DNA from 2 places in the Ruminococcus sp. SR1/5 genome. Region 1 is predicted to be linked to the other one. Evidence: predicted binding sites of a transcription regulator. Region 1 holds the regulator's gene; the other holds the start of a gene.
What was found. Region 1 encodes HrcA, which represses chaperone genes, less so after heat shock. Its sites were predicted from a motif close to TGTTAGCACTCNNNNNNNNNGAGTGCTAACA; they were not measured.

Region 1 (10,728 bases):
GTCTGTCAATCTCATCATACCTGGAAGGATCATCCGGGTGGGGAACAGTAACGATAGATAGATGTTCCGGGTCATATCCCAGCTGAAAGGCTTCCATTGCATAGGAAAGTGCAGTGATCTTCCGGGTAAGATTTTCGGAAAACAGGATAACGATGATAACAGTAAGGAGCAAGAAAATAAGGACAGTGATCAGTAAGGCACGGATCAGGATGTGCGTGTTGCCCTGAATATAGCTTTCCGGGATTTCGGTAACATGAAGCCAGCCATTGCTTAAGGTGCAGCAGTTATAATATTTGTCGCCGCTGTGAAAAGAAGAATCTGCATTTCCTTTGAGTTTCTGAAACTGTGCTTTGGAAATTCCGGATAAATTCAGTGAGGATGTATTTTTTGCTGCAATCTCTCCGTGATCTGTGAGAATGTAGCTGTATATGCGGGAATCCAAAGCAGCAGGCTGCAGATAAGTGGTAAGCTCTGAGGTGTCCAGAGCAATGCCGTAGGCGTATTCCAGAATACCGGTGGCCTGATTTTTCAGTGCCCGGACGCAGAGGATCACATCGGCAGATGATTTTTTTGTGGACAGTATTTTAGGCAGAGGCATATTGGAAACCGGTATCCAGACAGAGGAAAAGCCTGAACCGGAAACAATATTTTTATCCAGACCATATGCAGAAAGCTCATCTGTGGAAAAGAAGTACAGGCTTTCTTTTGAACCGAGCTGATCGGGCTGCAGAAAAACATATATATGGAAGAAATCGAATGTGGATTTATACAGCGAAATATTGTTTTTTACAGTGGTGAATTTTTTCAGTGCATCTACCTTATTAGAGGAAGGCTGATTTAGGGAGTACATTTGAAACTGTATGGTATCTGCTACATTTTCAACCTGACCGAGGCGGTCGTTCAGCTGAGAGACCAGCTGCTTGTCAGTCATTACGGCAGAATCGATGATACGATCTCTGGCAATGTTATAGGAAATGTGATAGCTGATGAAGGTCAGGGAAATCAGAGGTACCATAGTTGCGATCAGAAATGCGAGCAGGAGCTTATAGCGAAATGAGGAAAAAATGGGTGGGATACATTTGTGGAATTTCATAGTACATACTCTCCTTTATGTCGAAAACAAATTAATGAAACCGAATCCAGCTGTGAAAAAAGCCGTTACAAATATAGATTATATAAAAGGATTATAAAAATTAACAACAAAAATACAAGAGAACGAAAAATAATATAAAGAAATCATAAAATATTGTATTTAGAATGAGGGGGCTCTCTGGTATCCTTAAACCATCAAAAACAGGTGTGGACAAACACGAAAATGTCCAGAAAGGAAGAAAGATATGAAGAAAAAAGTAATGAGTGCAGTTTTGGCAGCAGCGATGGTTGTGGGTATGGCAGGTAACGTGGTTACTGTTTCCGCAGAGGAGAAATATGATCTTACCTTATACAGCATCGACACCACAGACCCGGATTTTGAGGACTGGCTTGCAAATGTGGAAGATGCTACGGGCCTGAACATTAATGTAATTGCGGCACCTACAGATACAGATACCCGTCAGCAGAAGATCACCACAATGCTTTCCACAGGAGATGCTTCCGTGGATGTCATTCAGATCAACGATGAGATGAGTGCGGCATTTAAAAATTCCGGATGGCTGGAAGGACTGAATGATACAGTAATGACAGATGATATCGCTGATCAGTTTGCCCAGGGATATGTAAAGAATATGATCACAGATAAGGACGGAAACATTATCGGTGTTCCAGGCTATACAGGATATTTTGCATTCTGGGTAAATCAGGAGATCATGGATGAGGTCGGAATCAAATCCATTGATACAAAAGAGGATTTCATGAAGTATATGAAGGCTGTTTCCAAGGACGGAAGATTCGGCTACGGCGGTTCCTGGGAGAAAACTTATGCATTTAACGAGCTTGCACAGTTTGTAAACATGTTCGGCGGCGATTATTTTGACTGGACCAAAGAGGAAAACAAGGAAGCAGTTCAGTTCCTCCACGATCTGGTTGCTGATAAAGAAACATCCATCGAGCAGATCGCTGATAAATATGAGCAGATGAATCCGAAGATCAATGACGGAAAATACGGATGCTGGTTCATGTGGGGCCTTGGAACAGATTATGCAAAGGCAGATATGCTTGGCGCAGATAAGATCCACATGGAAATGGTACCGGATTTCAGCGGCAAGGGAGAGCGTGCGATCTTTACAGATTCCTGGAGCTATGTTCTCAACAAAGCATCCAAGAATAAAGATGCAGCTGTGAAATTCCTCCAGTATATGGCTGATGAAGGCGGAATGGAAGCTTCCTATAAAGCATTTGACAGATATCCTGCAAGAAAGGATGTTGCAGAGAAGGTAGTTCCGGATTCTGACCCGGCAAAAGAAATGTACAGCAGATATGCAAATGAATGCAATGTACAGGGACGTCCGATGGTGGCACAGACAATGGAATTTATCAGCGATATGGGAACAATCTTCCAGTCCTGTATGAAAGACGAGATTACAGTTGATGAGTTCTGCAAGAAGGCTCAGGATGTGGTAGATATGTATAAGTAAAAGATATAAAAAACAGCAATGTAAAGCAGAGGTAAAAGTCTGCTTTACATTGCTTGATGAACAGGGAGGAAAGTTCCATGACAATAAGCAAAAAAATATGAAGTGGATACCATGGCTTTTGATCCTGCCGGTTGTACTGATTCGAGGTTTTACAACAGTATATCCCATTCTGATGACTGTGAAAAACAGCTTCTTTAATATCAGTATCCTTGCAGGTATCAATGAATTTATAGGCTTCAAGAATTACCTGAAGGTATTTTCTGATCCTAAAGTGCTCACATCGATCAGCTTTACGGCAATATTTGTGGTTGCTTCCATGATCTTTCATGTGATCCTCGGAGTTATCCTGGCACTGATCCTGAATATGAAATTCAAAGGCCGCCGTTTTCTGAGGACCATCGTGCTGATCCCGTGGGCTATGCCTGCAGTAGTAGCCGGTATGGCTGCAAAATGGGCATTTAACAATGATTATGGTCTGATCAATGATTTTATCCGCTGGTTTGTACCGGGTTACCAGAACAGCTGGCTGATCAATACAGGTACTGCAAGAGCAGCGGTAATTGCAATGGACCTGTGGAAGGACCTTCCGTTCTTTGCAATTCTTGTACTTTCCGGACTTCAGTTTATTTCCGGCGATATCTATGAGGCAGCAAAGGTAGACGGTGCAAACGGGATCCAGAGCTTTTTCCGGATCACACTTCCGCTGATCGCAAAAAATGTCCTGACTTTATGTATTCCGTTCACACTCTGGAGACTGACAACCTTCGATCTGGTTTATTCCATGACATCTGGAGGCCCTGGAGAGGATACTGCGCTGATCGCATACAGAATCACAACAGAAGCATTTACAAATCTAAACGTAGGATATGCTTCGGCGCTGGCTATGCTGCTGTTTGTTGTAATGGCGATCTTCAGCTGGCTGAATATACGTGTTATGAATAAGTTTGACAGTTAGGGGGAATTATCGTGAAGAATACAGGAAAATATAATGTTTATCATGGAGTGGTAGCCGTTGGAAGATGGGTTCTGTTTGCAGTTGTGGCTTTTCTGATCCTGTTCCCGGTTTACTGGATCTTTATTTCTTCGATCACACCGTCAGGAGAACTGTTTAAAACACCGATCGATTATCTTCCGGATCATCCCACACTGGAAAGCTATAAATTTCTGATACAGAATGTAGGACTGCTTTCAAAGATCGGAAATACAGTTCTGATCGTAGGCATTACACTTGTGATCAGTACCGTGCTGTGTGCAATGGCTGCCTATGGCTTCTCAAGATTTAACTCAAAGGGAGTTTCTGTTGCATTTGCGTTTGTTCTGGCTACCATGCTGATCCCTGAGGTTGTCACAGCCCGCCCGCTGTATGAGTTTATGCAGAAGGTAAAGCTGTATGATACATATCCGGGACTTATCCTTCTTTATATCAGTACCGTTATACCGTTTACGGTTCTGATCCTCAGAAACTTTGTCGGTGAGATCCCGATCTCACTGGAGGAGGCAGCTGCTATTGACGGCGCATCTTTTTCACAGAGACTGTTTACGATCGTTCTGCCGCTGATGAAGCCGGCAATCGCTACGGTTTGCATTATCAACTTTATTACCTGTCTGAATAACTTTTTCACACCGTTGTTTTATTCAAATGGTATTCAGGTACTTTCTGTTTCCATCGTACAGCTTCCGTTACGTGACAACATGTATGGAGTTCCGTGGGATCTGGTCAGCGCCATGGGATGGATCATCCTTCTTCCGATCATTATCTTTGTAGCTGTTTTTGAGAAACAGATCATGGATGGTATCATGGCAGGTGGAGTAAAAGCGTAAATATAATATTTTTAATTTCCAAAAGAGAGGAGAAAACAGATATGTATCAGGCATTTACAGGCGGACTGGGAGGGATCGCACTTGCAAAGCATGGAAAAAGCCGTGCGATCAACGCAGAAAATCCTCATGGAGAAAAAGGCAGAGGCGGTATGGCTGCAAGTCATCTGGGACCGTCCAGAAAAGGAAGCCCGTGTCTCAGGGATATTGAGCCGGGAACTGTGGTAACTCTGGCAGAAATGGAAGGACCGGGACAGATCAATCATATCTGGATCACCGTTGATAACAAGACTACAGAGGCAGATTGCTTTGTACTGAGAGATCTTGTAATCCGTATGTACTGGGATGACGAGGAAACTCCTTCCGTGGAAAGTCCTCTGGGTGATTTCTTCTGCTGCGGATTCGGAAGGGAATGTTTTGTAAATTCTGTTCCGGTGGCTGTTGTTCCAAACAGGGGCTTTAACTGCTATTTCCCGATGCCGTTTAAGAAGAAAGCAAAGATCACACTGGAAAACCAGCATGCAAATAAAATCCCGGCTTTCTTTTATCAGGTAGATTACTGTCTCTATGATGAGCTTCCGGACGATATTGCTTATTTCCATGCGCAGTGGAGAAGGGAACGGTTGACAGAAAAACAAAAGATTATACAATTTTGGATGGAGTAAAAGGAAAAGGCCATTATATAGGAACCTACATGGCACTTACCACACTGGAACGTTACTGGTGGGGCGAGGGAGAAATGAAGTTTTATATTGACGGAGATGAGGAGTATCCGACCATCTGTGGAACAGGAACGGAAGATTACTTTGGTGGTTCCTGGAGCTTTGCCAAACAGGTGGATGGAAAAACCGTGGAACAGAATTATAACACGCCGTATCTGGGATATCCGTATTATTCTGCCCATGACGAGCTGATCCACAATTTTTATCATAATGATGACTGCCCGCCAATGAGAGGCTTTTACAGATGGCATTTACAGGATCCAATCTGCTTTGAAGAGGATCTTCGCGTTACGATTCAGCAGATAGGCGTCGGATACCGTGGCCTGTTTGAACGACAGGATGATGTGGCAAGTGTAGCGTACTGGTATCAGACACTTCCTCATGCACCGTTCCAGCCGTTGATGTCAAAAGAGGATAGATGGCCCAGATAAAAAGGGTGGTAGAGATTGAAAAAACAGGTATTTTGCGGGGTATTTGCCCTGGCTCTGGCAGTGACAGGATGTGGAGTCCAGAAGAAGGAGGCTGCATCTGATATTGTGCCGGAGAACAGACAGGAACTGACGATCCTTCATGTGGATGCAGGCACAGAAGGCTTTGATTCTTTTATCAGCCAGGCGGAAAAAGATCTTGGAATAAAGATCCATATTGAAAAAATGTCCGGCCAATGCGGACAATCGCCAGGCCAAAATAGCAACTCTTCTGACATCAGGAGATGATTCTGTTGATCTGATCACAGTAAATGATGAGATGATATCCGAATTTAAACATAAGGGATTTCTTCTTCCGCTGGAAGATACGGTTATGACAGAGGAGACAGCGGCGAATTTTCTGCAGGAATACCTGAAAGAAATATGCATGTCAGACGGACATATTTTTTCGGTACCGTTCAGGATGGATATCATGGCATTCTGGGTGAATCAGGAATTGCTGGATCAGGCTGGTCTGGACAGACTCTCCGGTCTCAGTGATCTTGAGATCCTTCAGAAAAAGCTTCAGAATACGGGAAAATATGCATACGGGGATGCATGGGAGATTTCCTACATATATAACAGTATCAGCGAGTATGTCAATTTTTTCGGAGGAGATTATACAGACTGGACGAATCCGAAAACCAGAGAAGCGGCAGAATATATGAAGCGAATGCTGGATACAGGGATGATATCAGAGGAGAATCTGATCGACCAGCATGATCAGCTGAATGAAAAATTTATAAACGGCCAGTATGGATGTATGTTCATGTATACCGGTGCGTTGAGGACCTTTCAGAATGCAGGCGTATATGGAAAAGATAAGATCCATATGGCACTATTGCCGGAATTTGCCAAGAAGGTGACCAATATCGCAACCTGGCAGTATGTACTGAATAAAAATTCTGATCATAAAGAAGCAGCTCTGAAGTTCCTTCAGTATGTGTCCGGATATGAGGCAAGCAAAAATTACGGACAGCTGACCAAAATGTGTCCGGCAAGACTGGATGTGATCGAGGATAAGAATTTTGATCTGGATGGCATTGAAATGATCCGGCAATATCTGAAAGATTATAAGCTGAAAGCAAGACCACTGTGTGCCGATTCCATAGAAGCTATTTCGGCTATGGGTACGGAATTTCAGAAATATGTGCTGGGACAGAAAACAGAAGCGGAATTTTTTGCCGGGGCACAGAAATGCATAGACCAGTATTACAAAAAAGCATCGTACTGATGCTTTTTTTGTTGCGAAAAAATAAGAACTTTTTTTCAAAACATATTGACAAATATTTTACATGGTGATATCTTAAAGACTGTAGATGTTAGCACTCCACTAAAATGAGTGCTAACAGATATAAAAAAGAATCAACATCCGTCAGGAAAGAATAAAAAGGAAAGGAGATGGATTCATGGAAGAGGTGTTGAATGAGCGCAAGCAAAAAATCTTAAAAGCAATCATCAAGACCTATATGGAAACCGGAGAACCGGTTGGTTCCAGGACCATTTCCAAGTATGCGGATCTCAATGTCAGTTCCGCAACGATCCGAAATGAAATGTCAGACCTGACAGATATGGGCTATATCGTCCAGCCTCATACCTCAGCAGGAAGGATTCCTTCAGATAAGGGCTACAGACTTTACGTCAATGAGCTAATGAAGGAGAAGGAAGCGGAGGTCGCAGAGCTGCGAGATCTGATCATTGAGAAGACAGATAAGATGGATAAGGTGCTTAAGAAGGTTGCGAAGGTTCTTGCTTCCAATACCAACTATGCTACCATGGTTTCCGTTCCGCAGTACAGCGGCAACAAGATCAAGTTCATCCAGCTGTCGAGGATGAGCGAGCTTCAGCTTGTGGCAGTGGTTGTCAGTGACAACAACACAGTCCGGAACCAGATCATCAATCTGGATGAGGAAATGGACGACCAGACGATCCTGAAACTGAATCTTCTTCTTAACACCAATCTCAATGGGATCCCGATCCAGGATATCAACCTTGGGATGATCGCCAGACTGAAGGAACAGGCAGGCAGCCACAGCGGTGTGGTGGCAACGGTTCTGGATGCAGTGGCAGCCACCATTCATGTGGAAGAGGAAGATATGGAGATCTATACTTCAGGTGCAACTAACATCTTCAAGTATCCGGAGCTTGCCGATAAAGAGAAGGCAACGGAGCTGATCTCCGCATTTGAGGAGAAGCATGAACTTGCCGATCTTGTAAAAGAACAGATGTCAGATGGAGAGAATACAGGAATCCAGGTTTACATCGGTGATGAGATGCCAATCCAGACCATGAAGGACTGCAGCATTGTAACTGCCAGATATGAACTGGGAGACGGAATGTACGGAACCATCGGGATCATCGGTCCCAAACGAATGGATTATGAGAATGTAGTGGACAGTCTGAAGGAACTGAAGAATCATCTGGATGACGTTTTGAAAAAGAAGAAAACTTAGAAAGGCGGTAGAAAAAAAGTGTCGGAGGAAACAAAGAAAACATCCGAAGAGCAGGAAGCGGAGAAGGAAATCCCCGTAACTGACGGAGATCAGGAAGAAGAAAACCTGACACCGGAGGGAGAAGATCTGCCGGAGGAAGAAAACAATACTCCAGGCGAAGAAGCTGCCTCAGAGGATAAAAAAGAAGAAAAATCAAAAACTTCCTTCTTCGGAAAGAAGAAAAAAGATAAATCTGAGCAGAAGGTGGAGGAACTTACCGATCGCCTGAAGCGTACCATGGCTGAATTTGACAATTTCCGTAAAAGAACGGAAAAAGAAAAATCCAGTATGTACATCATCGGAGCAAAAGAGATCGTTGAAAAGATCCTGCCGGTTGTGGATAACTTCGAAAGAGGTCTTGCACAGGCACAGGAAGGCGATGCTTTTGCAGATGGAATGAAAATGATCTACAAGCAGCTTACCACAACACTGGATGAGCTTGGTGTGAAGCCGATCGAAGCAGTGGGAAAGGAATTCAACCCGGATTTCCATAATGCAGTGATGCATGTGGAGGATGAAGAGGTTGGAGAGAACATCGTGGTGGAAGAATTCCAGAAGGGTTACACCTACAAGGATTTCGTAGTACGCCACAGTATGGTAAAGGTTGCGAACTAACTGACAACAAACTTTATTTTAACAGATACAGACTAAAACAGGAGGAAAAAATCATGGGAAAGATTATTGGTATTGACTTAGGTACAACAAACAGCTGTGTAGCCGTAATGGAAGGTGGACAGCCGACAGTTATCGCAAATACAGAAGGCGCAAGAACAACACCATCCGTTGTAGCATTCACAAAAACAGGAGAGCGTCTGGTAGGTGAGCCTGCAAAACGTCAGGCAGTTACAAATGCAGACAGAACGATCTCCTCTATCAAAAGAGAGATGGGTACCGATTACCGTGTAACCATCGATGACAAGAAATATTCTCCACAGGAGATCTCCGCAATGATCCTTCAGAAACTGAAAAAGGATGCAGAGGCATATCTTGGTGAGAAAGTAACAGAGGCAGTTATCACAGTTCCGGCTTACTTCAACGATGCTCAGCGTCAGGCTACCAAAGATGCAGGTAAGATCGCAGGTCTTGATGTAAAACGTATCATCAACGAGCCTACAGCAGCAGCTCTTGCATATGGTCTTGACAATGAGAAAGAGCAGAAGATCATGGTATACGACCTTGGCGGCGGTACATTCGATGTATCCGTGATCGAGATCGGTGATGGTGTTATCGAGGTTCTTTCCACAGCTGGTAACAACCGTCTTGGTGGAGATGACTTTGATAAGAAGGTCACAGATTACATGCTTTCCGAGTTCAAGAGAACAGAGGGCGTAGACTTAAGCAACGATAAGATGGCTCTTCAGAGACTGAAAGAGGCAGCTGAGAAGGCTAAGAAAGAGCTTTCTTCTGCAACAACAACAAACATCAACCTTCCGTTCATCACAGCTACAGCTGAGGGACCGAAGCATTTCGATATGAACCTTACAAGAGCTAAATTTGATGAGCTGACACATGATCTTGTAGAGATGACTGCAGAGCCGGTTCGCCGTGCACTGTCTGATGCAGGTATCACAGCTTCCGAGCTTGGCCAGGTACTTCTGGTTGGTGGTTCTTCCCGTATCCCGGCTGTACAGGATAAGGTAAGACAGTTAACTGGCAAAGAGCCAAGCAAGAACCTGAACCCGGATGAGTGTGTTGCACTTGGTGCTTCCGTACAGGGTGGTAAACTTGCAGGTGATGCAGGTGCCGGTGATATCCTTCTTCTGGATGTTACCCCACTGTCACTGTCCATCGAGACAATGGGTGGTATCGCAACTCGTCTGATCGAGAGAAATACTACAATTCCTACAAAGAAGAGCCAGATCTTCTCCACAGCAGCAGATAACCAGACAGCTGTAGATATCAACGTTGTACAGGGTGAGCGTCAGTTCGCGAAAGACAACAAATCCCTCGGCCAGTTCCGTCTGGATGGAATCCCGCCAGCACGTCGTGGAGTTCCGCAGATTGAGGTAACATTTGATATTGATGCCAACGGTATCGTTAATGTATCCGCTAAAGACCTTGGAACAGGTAAAGAGCAGCACATCACAATCACAGCTGGTTCCAATATGTCCGATTCCGATATCGACAAAGCTGTCAAAGAAGCAGCTGAGTTCGAGGCTCAGGATAAGAAACGTAAAGAGGCTATCGACACAAGAAACAATGCAGACTCCATGGTATTCCAGGTTGAGAATGCACTGAAAGAAGCTGGCGACAAGCTTGACGCAAACGATAAAGCAAGTGTTGAGGCTGACCTCAATGCACTGAAAGATCTTCTTGCACAGACAGCAAATGCTCAGGAGCTTACTGATTCTCAGGTTGCAGACATCAAGGCTGCACAGGAGAAGATGATGGAGAGCGCTCAGAAGCTGTTCTCCAAGATGTATGAGCAGACTCAGGGAGCTCAGGGTCAGGCTGGTCCGGGACCGGATATGGGCAACATGGGCGGAAACGCTGGTGCTCAGGGCGGAAATGAAGCAGGATACGGCGATGATGTTGTAGATGCTGATTACAAGGAAGTCTAAGACAAGTAGGAAATAATTACAATGGCTGATAAAAGAGATTATTATGAAGTCTTAGGTGTGGATAAAAACGCCGACGACGCAACATTAAAAAAGCA
Region 2 (10,728 bases), 190 kb from region 1:
TTAGAACTGGCTGATAAGGAATCTTGTGTAATTATCGGAAGAAATGCAGATTATATTCTGAAAGATAGGGATGATGTACTGAATGTATTTATCCATGGGAATATGCCGGAAAAAACACAGCGTATTATGGGTTTGTATAATGTAGGAGAGAAGGAAGCTGTCAAAATGATGGCAGATACAGATAAAAGGCGTATGACGAATTATAATTTTTACACCGATCAGAAATGGGGAAAGGCCAGTAATTATACGTTGTGTCTGAATAGTTCACAGCTTGGATATGGCAGATGTGAGAAGCTTGTTATGGAATGTAGTAAATAATGAAATACTCATGGTGAAAGTGGATTAAAGAAAATGTGATGAGAGCATTCATGAGTAAGTAGCGAAAGCGGATTGCGAATGTCCTATTTATATAACGTACACGAATGTAAATGGATATCTGATCCTGAATCTCACCTATAAATCCGGTGAGCAGATGGAGCAACTTGGCAAGTATAGGCCGGAAATATAAAACTGTCGCTGGGGTACTGATCTATCGTGCATAGCGTGTCCAGTTCCGAAAGCGGCAGCGTTTCAAAGGATGTTTCCCAGCCACGCTGACGCTTCCTTTCCCGGAAGTAGTCAACGGCTTCATGGTACAGTACCAGCTTGCAAAAATGGTCAAACTGGCAGCGCCTCCCGTGGGCCGCCATGCCTTTAACTGCTGGGAATGACAGAAAGAAAGCAGCGGCCTTGATTTCTCAAAACCGCCACCAGTGAATATAAATTAAGCGTGAAAATGGGTCTGCCCAGCAGCGTTTTTTTCTTTTCTGCCGCTGGGCAGATGTTTTTTCTTTAGATACATGATAAGAGGAATTTTTGAAGATTCCATAAAGATTTGAAAAATGGACGGACATAAAAGACGTCCATTACACTATCGGAAAATCAGCAAGGAAGTTTCATAGTAACCTTTGCGCCGCCGGTTTCTTTTGAATTTTCTAAAATAAGCTGACCATTATGTTGTTCCATAATCGAATTTGTAATATATAGACCCATACCAAAGTGTAACTTTGAATTGCGGCTTTGATCGCCCATATAGAACCGTTCCTGTGCGTGGCATAATGCCTCTTTAGAAAACCCCGTTCCCTCGTCTGTGACTGAAATTTCCACGAAACCGTTGTTACTCTGAACATCCACATAAAGCGTTCCGCCTTGCGGGGAGTAGTCCAGCCCATTACTGATAACATTCATAATAGCACGTTCTATCAGCACCCTATCAAATTTCAGCATTTGAGGGAGTGAAACAGTATTCATTTGCAGCCGGATTTCTTTTGTCCGGCATAGTGATTCCATATAACCGAACAAGTGCTGCATGAACGCTGGCAAGTCTATACTTTCAATATGGAGCTGATAACCAACCGCCGCCCGTGATATATCAATCAGGGTTTGAATATATGACTGCATCTGGCCGGAGCTTTCCACGACGTAACCAGCGTATAATCGTTGCTCATCATCAAGATTTGTTTCTGTGAGTAAATCAGCATTTCCTTGAATAACCGTCAGAGGCGTTTTCAAATCATGGGCAAGCGCGGCGATTTGCTCTTTCTGTGTCTGTTCGGTGTTCCATTGCCGTTCTAACGAAATTTTCAGATTATCTTTCATATCTGAAAAAGATGCAAGGACATCTTCAAACTCTTTGATTTTGGCGTGTCCTACTTCAAAATCAAGGTTTTGCTTTGAAACCTCCGCAGTTGCTTCAAAAAGCGGGGTCAGTTGTGTACGCAGGTTCTTAGCAAATCTGGCGGTCAGTATGATAATGACCAGCAGCGAATTTACAGCCATCAGGATAAACACAAGCGTGTCAGGAGATGGAAAATATTCCGGTAGCCATGACACTGTAAATTGAGAACCAATATAATACCTTAAAACGCAAAATTCGTTTTCCCGGACAACAAGTGCAAACTGCCTCCCCGTAGCATATTCAATATATTCTCCCTTTGCGTACAGCAGGGCAATTTCTTTTTCATCATCGTCCATATTGCTGTAAAGCTCATTAAAGTTCTTGTCCAGAATTAAGTAGCCGCATCCCTGTGGAATCACAACCTTTGTAATATCCGGGGCAATCGTCAGCGTTGGAATGATCTTTTTTACCTGCAATTCACTTAGATTTGCTCTTGTAGCTAATCCAGCATTTACAGCAAGTCCCTCCAAACCAAAAGGGACAATAATTGCCGCTACCAGCATGACAATGAGGGAGATAGCAAACTGGCGAAACAATATTTTCAATGTAGGTTTCTTTTTCACTCCCATTTATATCCTATCCCCCATACGGTGCTGATCGGACTTATTTTGAAATGCTCCAATTTCGCACGAATATTTTTTATATGCGTTGAGATCGTAGAGTTATCGCCTATTCCATCAAACCCGAAAACGGCTTCATAGATTTGTTCTTTTGTAAAAACCTGTCCCCGGTTTTTCGCAAGGTATTCACAGATTGAATACTCGCTTTTGGTAAGGGGAACCGGCTGTTCTGAAACATACAGTACCTTTGCGGAAAGGTCAAATCTTATATCAGGCTCAAATGAAAGTGTGCTGTGATGCTCCCTTTTTTCTCTGCGTAAATGTGCCGCGACACGGGCGCGAAGCTCCTGAATACGAAAAGGTTTCGTAATATAATCATCCGCACCGATGCCCAATCCAAACAATATATCTTCCTCTAATGTCTTTGCGGTCAGAAAGAGAATCGGGCAGTCTACCATATTCCTGATCTGTTTGCAAAACTCAAACCCGTCTGTGCCAGGCATCATCACATCCAAAAGAATGAGGTCATAGAAATGCAGCTTTTTGATGTCTACATCATCCGCATTTTGACAGACTGTTATCAAATATCCATCTTTCCCCAAACTGTTCTTAATCAATTCCAAGATAGAAACTTCATCGTCAACTACAAGTAAGTGGGTCAAAAAATCACCTCCCGCCCCATTATACCACATTGTCGAGGTTACTCATCATTATTTTTAATGTCAGCTTTCCGATATTCATTGTTGATATTTACAGCTACGGCATTGCTTATATCCACATCCACAATACTGTAAACGTAGCCGAAACTGAAATCTTCCCCCGCCACATTTTTGAAGCGTTTCGATACCTGCCCGATTTCTTCTTGCAGTTCTGACATTTCAAGACATTCATCCGTTATGGTATATGTCAGGCCGTTATATGAAATTTCATCATAGTTTGCGGCGTTCAGCTCATAATACGGCAGAGATTCATTTAACGCCTTATTTTTATCGGCGGTATCGCGGAGCGCACCGCAGGCCGATAAGCATATAAGACTTACAAGCACAATTACCACGGCAAACAGGCACTTTTTATTCACTGTTTTTACCTCCCTCCCAACCATGAAACCAAACCAAACTGGCAATCAGCAGACAAACAGTGCAGCATACAGAAATAATCATACCGCTGAAAAAATCGGTTTTTACCTGTGCATACAGTTGGGGGCTATCCCATGCAAGCACAGTGTAATCCATAGCACGAACGCCCCAGGCCCAGGGAATATATTTCCATGTAGCGTCACCAAGCCCTGTTATCATAAGGGCAGCTATTAAACTCCCTGCAATTCCCAATCCCATAGATGCACCTTTTCCGAAGCTCATTCCCACAAACAAATGAATCAGGTAAATGGGAAGCGTGGTAATCAACAATAGAATCCCTGCTTTCAGGTAAAGGCTTGCCGGAGCATCCCTATATAGTGCAGCGAATGTTCCTAACGCTAAAAATGTTGCGCCAAAAGCACAGATCATCAGAAAACCAAGTTTACCAATATACGTTGCCATGCGAGATGGGATTGTTCCCAACAAAAGCTGATAATGCCCGGCCTGATTTTCAATCTGAACAACCAGGCCCACAATAATGCCGATCAGAAACGGGAACGCAACGGCCAGCACTTCCAGATAGGCACTGATTTTGGTTGCCAGTTCCCATCTGGATATATGATAGTAACCCGCAAAAATCGCCGCACATATAATCGGAATCATGCTGTGCATATAGAGCAAAATGCTATGTTTACACTTCTGATATTCTGCTTTCCAGCAGCGAACCACAGATACCATAGTTACCCCACCTCCTTTTTCTCAAACCATCTTGCAGTTAAAAATGACAGCGCCGCAAACCAGGCCAGCGAAATGACCAATACAAGTATAATCATCCAAAATGCCATTGCCGTACTCTGATCTGCAACCGGCTCACCATTAGGCAAAATACCTAACACGGAAATCATAAGATGCGGCACCCAGCTATACGGGCAGATCATCCACAAAGAGGTTGTAGCCGTGAAAATCCCTAAAACGCTTCCAAGTCCGGCATTAAGAATAACCGTGACAAAGATACCAACTTTTTTTGATAACCATAAGCACAGCGGAACTTCCCATAGGCTTGCAATGACAATACAAGCTGTTCCGGCCGCAGCCTGGCAAATTCCGATTGTCAGGGGAATTTCGTTGATAACTAATATTGCAAAACCGCCCAACAGATTTAGCGCCAGGAAAATGAAATTCCCCACACAGGAGTAAATACCGGCCACTCCAATTTTTGCTTTCCAGACTTTGTTCTGCGAAACAGGCAATGAAGCAACGGCACGATATTTTAGTTTGCCATTATCCCGCTGTTCAATCAAGGCACAGGTGAGCGTAAGGAATCCAGGATAAAGCAGGTTATACCACCAATTATAAGAATTGAGCTGGAACCAAAGAGGGGCAAAAAAGTTCATAAGCGCAGTTACAAACGGGGCCAGAACGATCAGCGTTTTTGTGAAAGTTCTCTTATGCTTTAGGTTCTCTGCCTGAATATATGCCATCTCCATTTAATATCCCTCCTTACCATTTCTGCGAATAACATCCATAAAGAGTTGTTCCAAATCTTCACCGGCGCGAAGCTCTCCCTCATATCCAAGGACGCCGCCAGCAATGATACCCACATGATCTGCAATCTGCTGGACTTCTGACAGAATATGGCTGGACAAAATAACTGTAATCCCTTTGCAGGGAAAAGAGCGAATTAACTCTCGAAGTTCCTCAATCCCTAAAGGGTCAAGGCCGTTAGTCGGTTCATCCAGAATCAAAAGCTGGGGACTGTTCAGCAATGCAATAGCAATACCAAGCCGCTGCTTCATACCAAGAGAAAACTGCCCGGCCCGTTTCTTGCCGGTATTCGTGAGCTGGACAATTTGCAATACCTCGTTAATTCGTGCATCGTCCAGGCCGAGCAATGTAGTTCTGACTTTGAGATTTTCGTATGCAGTCAGATTTTCGTAAAGCGGGGGCATCTCAATCAAAGCAGCGATATGCTCCAGATCATTCCGCTTCCACGGGTGGCCGTCAAACTCGATGCTTCCCGATGTGGGGCGCAAAATGCCGGTGAGCATTTTTAAGATCGTGGATTTGCCAGCCCCATTCGGCCCCAGCAGACCATAAACCGAGTTGCGCCGGATGTTCAGTGACACATTGTTTACCGCCATTTGCCCCTTGAAATTTTTGCAGAGGTCAGTCGTTTTCAAAATCATATCCATATAATCAAGTCCTTTCTTTGATTCTACGGATAGCATACCGGGCAATTTTGAAGATTTCATAAAGATTCCCGAAAACAGAATATGAACAATACACCGTAACCGTGGAGCATATCGCAACAAAGCACCAACCTACGCATTTAGGGCCTTAAAAAGCCCTATATTTCAAGGTTTTTCCCGCATAGTCGGCGGGGTATGTGAGTGTTTTATCCTATCCCCGTCAATACTGGGTTCTAAATGCGTAGGAACAGGCAAAAAGAAAAGACGCCGGACGCAAGCGGCCACATGGCCGCCGCGCCCGGCGTCTGCTGTTATTTATTCGTTCTCGTCTGTGAAATAGAATTTCTGGCTGTCATAGTCAGAATCCGTCATACGTTTCAGCTTGGAAAGGGTCTGCTGGGCCAGCGTCCACATATCCCCGTCCATACCCGGCATGGCTGCGGTGATCTTGCCTATCGTCCTGCGTCGGTCTGCGTTGTGGTACATACAGATCAAATTTTCTTCTTCCACGATAAAGTGCATCATTCCTCATACCTCCAATTCATTTTTCTTGGTTCTGGCCGCCGCCTTTTTCGGGCTGGTGGCCTGTTTGCTGTCGGCAAGCTGCTTGCGGATAGATGGCCGGGGCTTGCGAATACTCACATCACGGCGCTCATCTTTGTTAATCATGGCATATACCCCGTGTCGGTCTTTTATGCTGGTAAAGCACAGGGACTTATAGGGCAGCATGGCAAAGAGCCGGTCATTGTCCTTGGTGGAAGCCAGTGCGTCAAAGTGCGGTGAGATCTCCACCATAAAATGTGTCTTGTTGGGGCTGTTGGGCGCGGACAGATCTTTCAGCTTATCCACGATGCGCCGGGCCTCGGTTTCAATCCAGCTGTCATGCAAAGCCGTAACGTGGGCTTTGAAGTCGCCGGGGACGGCCCGCCCCCGGCTGTGCTGCTCCTGCCGTAAAGCCTCCTGCAGCACAGCCGGGTCATGGGGCTGGGCCTCATACCGCAGGAAATTTCCCAACACCCGGTCAGGGCTTCCGTCAAAATACTGGCCATCCGGGATGTCACGGGTTCCATGCTCATAAAAGAGCCGGTTCACGCTCACCGGCTGGGAGGCTTCAACGACGTGCCGGAAATGCTGCTGATAGTCCAGCTCATAGAGATTACCCCGGATGGTGCCGCCCTGTGTGCCGGTCAACTCCACCGCATGGATGCAGTAGATGCACTTACAAAGGAAAAAACGATTATTATGATTGCCCACAGATTAAAAACAGTCAGACATGCAGACCAGATTGCGGTTGTTGAAAAAGGAAGAATTGCACAGCAGGGAACACATGAGCAATTAATGAAACAGGAAGGTATTTATAAGAGATTTGTGGATGCAAGGCAGCAGGCGGTAAGTTGGAAACTGGTGCACTGAGAAATAATCCACAGTTGGTGAATATCCAAATTGAATTGTCTGAAAGAGATTTAATTTAAGTTTCGCTAAGTTTCACTTATATAGGCAGAATGAGGGATATTCAATAAAGTAATATGAAAAAAGCACTGAAAACCGTTGGATTGATATGCTCCCCATATGGTAGACAATGGAAATATCCAAAAATCTATCATATGAGGAGCATATTTTTATGTCTAGGAAACAGTATAGTAAGGAGTTGAAACTTGAGCTCGTAAAGAAACACCTTCCAATAAAAGAGCATAAAGGGCTAAAGGCGGAAATTAGTTTTTCATTTTACGGTTGCAAAAAATAACACAAAAATTAGCACTCACCTCTTGACAGTGCTAACAAATAGTGTTATAGTTCTCCTAGAACAAGAAAAAAGCACAGCATTTCCGGTATGCGAATATTGGAAATGCTTTTCATAGAATAGGAGGAAAGCCTATGAATATCAGTAAATTTACACAGAAATCCGTACAGGCTGTCCAGGATCTTGAAAAGATTGCTTATGAATATGGCAATCAGGAGATCGAAGAGGAACACCTTCTGTATGCCTTGCTGACACAGGAGGATAGCCTGATCCTCAAGCTGATCGAGAAGATGGAAATCCAGAAGGAATATTTTATTGACACAGTTAAGAGGGCACTGGATGCCAGAGTTAAGGTTTCCGGTGGAGAGCTTCGATTTGGTCAGTATCTGAACAAGGCACTGGTCAGTGCAGAGGACGAAGCGAAGGCTATGGGAGATGAGTATGTATCGGTTGAGCATCTGTTTCTTTCCATGCTGAAGAATCCAAGCCCGAGCATGAAGAAGCTATTCAATGAATTCGGAATCACCAGAGAGCGTTTTCTTCAGGCATTATCTACAGTCAGGGGAAACCAGAGAGTTGTCAGTGACAACCCGGAGGCAACCTATGATACCCTGAATAAATACGGTGAGGATCTTGTGGAGAAGGCGAAGAATCAGAAGCTTGATCCGGTGATCGGCCGTGATATGGAGATCCGGAATATTATCCGTATCCTTTCCCGTAAGACCAAGAACAACCCGGTTCTCATCGGTGAGCCTGGCGTTGGTAAAACAGCAGCCATCGAGGGACTGGCACAGCGTATTGTGGCAGGAGATGTACCGGAAGGTCTTAAGAATAAGAAGATTTTTGCCCTGGATATGGGTGCGCTGGTTGCAGGTGCCAAGTATCGTGGCGAGTTTGAGGAACGTCTGAAAGCGGTACTTGAGGAAGTGAAAAAGAGCGAAGGACAGATCATTCTGTTTATCGATGAGCTTCATCTGATCGTGGGTGCAGGTAAGACAGACGGCGCCATGGACGCAGGAAACATGCTGAAGCCTATGCTTGCCAGAGGTGAGCTGCACTGTATCGGTGCAACAACTCTGGATGAGTACCGCCAGTATATTGAGAAGGATGCTGCACTTGCCCGTCGTTTCCAGCCGGTTATGGTAAATGAGCCGACAGTGGAAGATACCATTTCCATTCTCCGTGGTCTGAAGGAAAGATATGAGGTATTCCACGGTGTTAAGATCACAGACAGTGCATTGGTTGCAGCTGCCACACTTTCACACAGATACATTACAGACCGTTTTCTCCCGGATAAGGCAATCGACCTTGTTGATGAAGCCTGTGCGCTGATCAAGACGGAGCTGGATTCCATGCCGACAGAGCTGGATGAGCAGAGACGTAAGATCATGCAGCTGGAGATTGAAGAGTCTGCCCTGAAAAAAGAAACTGACAACTTAAGTAAAGAGCGTCTGGCTGATCTGCAGAAAGAACTTGCAGAGCTGAGAGATACTTTTAATACCCAGAAAGCTCAGTGGGATAATGAGAAGCATTCCGTAGAGAAGCTTCAGAAATTACGTGAGCAGATCGAGGATATCAATAAACAGATCCAGAAAGCAAAACAGAATTACGATCTGGAGAAAGCAGCAGAGCTGCAGTATGGCGAGCTGCCGAAGCTTCAGCAGCAGCTGGAAGTTGAGGAAAAGCAGGTTAAGGAGAGTGACAGAAGCCTGGTACATGAGGCTGTCACAGATGATGAGATTGCTCGTATCATTTCCAGATGGACCGGTATTCCGGTAACCAAGCTGACAGAAGGTGAGAGAACCAAGCTGCTGGGCCTTGAGGATGAGCTGCACAAACGTGTAGTAGGACAGGATGAGGGTGTTCGTCTTGTAACAGATGCGATCCTTCGTTCCAAAGCCGGAATCAAGGATCCCACAAAGCCAATCGGTTCATTCCTGTTCCTCGGACCAACCGGTGTTGGTAAAACAGAGCTTGCCAAGACTCTGGCTGCCACACTGTTTGACGATGAGCAGAATATGGTCCGTATCGATATGAGTGAGTACATGGAGAAATATTCCGTGTCCCGTCTGATCGGAGCGCCTCCAGGATATGTCGGATATGAGGAAGGCGGACAGCTGACAGAGGCCGTTCGAAGAAAACCGTACAGTGTTGTTCTTTTTGATGAGATCGAGAAGGCTCACCCGGATGTATTCAATGTACTTCTGCAGGTACTGGACGATGGACGTATCACGGATTCACAGGGACGTACGGTTGATTTTAAGAATACGATCCTGATCATGACTTCCAACATTGGTTCTCCGTACCTTCTTGACGGTATCGACGAGAAGGGAGATATCAAACCGGAGGCACAGGAACAGGTTATGAATGATCTTCGTGGTCATTTCCGTCCGGAATTTCTGAACCGTCTGGATGAGATCATCATGTTCAAGCCGCTGACCAAGGATAATGTAGGTAAGATCGTAGATCTTATGGTCAAAGAGCTCAGCGACCGTCTGGCTGACCAGGAGCTTTCTCTGGAGCTTACAGATGCTGCCAAACAGATGGTAGTGGATAACGGTTATGATCCGGTTTACGGCGCACGTCCTCTGAAGCGTTATCTCCAGAATTATGTGGAGACACTGACAGCCAAGAAGATCCTTTCCGGTGATGTACATGCCGGAGATACCATTGTGCTGGATGTGAAGGACGGAGCGTTTACCGTCAGCACGAAGTAAAAATAACTCCATAAAGTTATGATAGATTGACAAGGAAAAGAACTGTCGGTTCTGATAGAAATCCATTTCAGGATGAAAATCGGAACCAGGCAGTTCTTTTTTGGGGACAAGGAATGGAATATTTTTATCAGATACTGAAGAAATAAAAAATCCTGAAAAATTTTTTTACTGGCTCTTGACAAAAAATAGAATTGGTAAGATAGTAAATCTGATATTTCAGATCAGACAGCTATCCAGCAGCATCTGGGATATTGGATAAATATCAGATAAAAGGATGGAAACAGATTATGATACCAAAGGACCCGGTAATGCTTTTAAGTTACGTAAATACACAGCTGCGGGATTTTTACAGATCCCTGGATGCCTTCTGTGAGGACAGAGGACTTAACCGGAAAGAACTGGAGGATAAGCTTGACATGATCGATTATGCTTATGATCCGGCTGTGAATCAGTTTGTATAAGAAAATCAGGAACAGAAAGAAGTACCCGTTTCGAATAAAAAACGAAGCGGGTATTTTTTTTGCGAAAAAATAGGAAAAACAGCAGAAAATAAATTAGCTTGACAAATTAATTAATAGATTTCAGGTGGAAATTAAAGAAGCTGTAAATCTTAAAAAAGTGTAAAATTCACAAAAACCAGTTGCATTTTTTGTGCAGATGTATATTATATATAGTTAGCCGACTAATTAAAAAAGAAGATCACTGCTTCGTATATCATTAACAAAGAG

Region 2: the regulator HrcA is predicted to act here: its motif matches at 7,293-7,323, upstream of clpB (ATP-dependent chaperone ClpB).

Annotation. Positions count from the first base shown of each region.
Region 1 covers NC_021014.1:3,061,059-3,071,786, forward strand. Annotated here, with positions in the region: gene CK1_RS15380 (sensor histidine kinase) at 1-1,093, opposite strand, end outside; gene CK1_RS15385 (ABC transporter substrate-binding protein) at 1,338-2,573, shown strand; gene CK1_RS15390 (carbohydrate ABC transporter permease) at 2,671-3,528, shown strand; gene CK1_RS15395 (carbohydrate ABC transporter permease) at 3,540-4,394, shown strand; gene CK1_RS18930 (glycoside hydrolase family 172 protein) at 4,436-5,056, shown strand; gene CK1_RS18935 (glycoside hydrolase family 172 protein) at 5,044-5,544, shown strand; gene CK1_RS15405 (hypothetical protein) at 5,560-5,829, shown strand; gene CK1_RS15410 (ABC transporter substrate-binding protein) at 5,759-6,814, shown strand; gene hrcA (heat-inducible transcriptional repressor HrcA) at 6,990-8,033, shown strand; gene grpE (nucleotide exchange factor GrpE) at 8,052-8,687, shown strand; gene dnaK (molecular chaperone DnaK) at 8,741-10,633, shown strand; partial or broken gene dnaJ (molecular chaperone DnaJ) at 10,655-10,728, shown strand, end outside.
Region 2 covers NC_021014.1:3,253,163-3,263,890, reverse strand. Annotated here, with positions in the region: gene CK1_RS16360 (cytidylate kinase-like family protein) at 1-318, shown strand, start outside; gene CK1_RS16355 (sensor histidine kinase) at 922-2,286, opposite strand; gene CK1_RS16350 (response regulator transcription factor) at 2,277-2,939, opposite strand; gene CK1_RS16345 (NisI/SpaI family lantibiotic immunity lipoprotein) at 2,978-3,355, opposite strand; gene CK1_RS16340 (lantibiotic immunity ABC transporter MutG family permease subunit) at 3,348-4,091, opposite strand; gene CK1_RS16335 (lantibiotic immunity ABC transporter MutE/EpiE family permease subunit) at 4,094-4,840, opposite strand; gene CK1_RS16330 (lantibiotic protection ABC transporter ATP-binding protein) at 4,841-5,545, opposite strand; gene CK1_RS16325 (transposon-transfer assisting family protein) at 5,858-6,064, opposite strand; gene CK1_RS16320 (hypothetical protein) at 6,071-6,733, opposite strand; partial or broken gene CK1_RS16315 (ABC transporter ATP-binding protein) at 6,749-6,955, shown strand; gene clpB (ATP-dependent chaperone ClpB) at 7,418-10,000, shown strand; gene CK1_RS16305 (DUF4250 domain-containing protein) at 10,288-10,461, shown strand.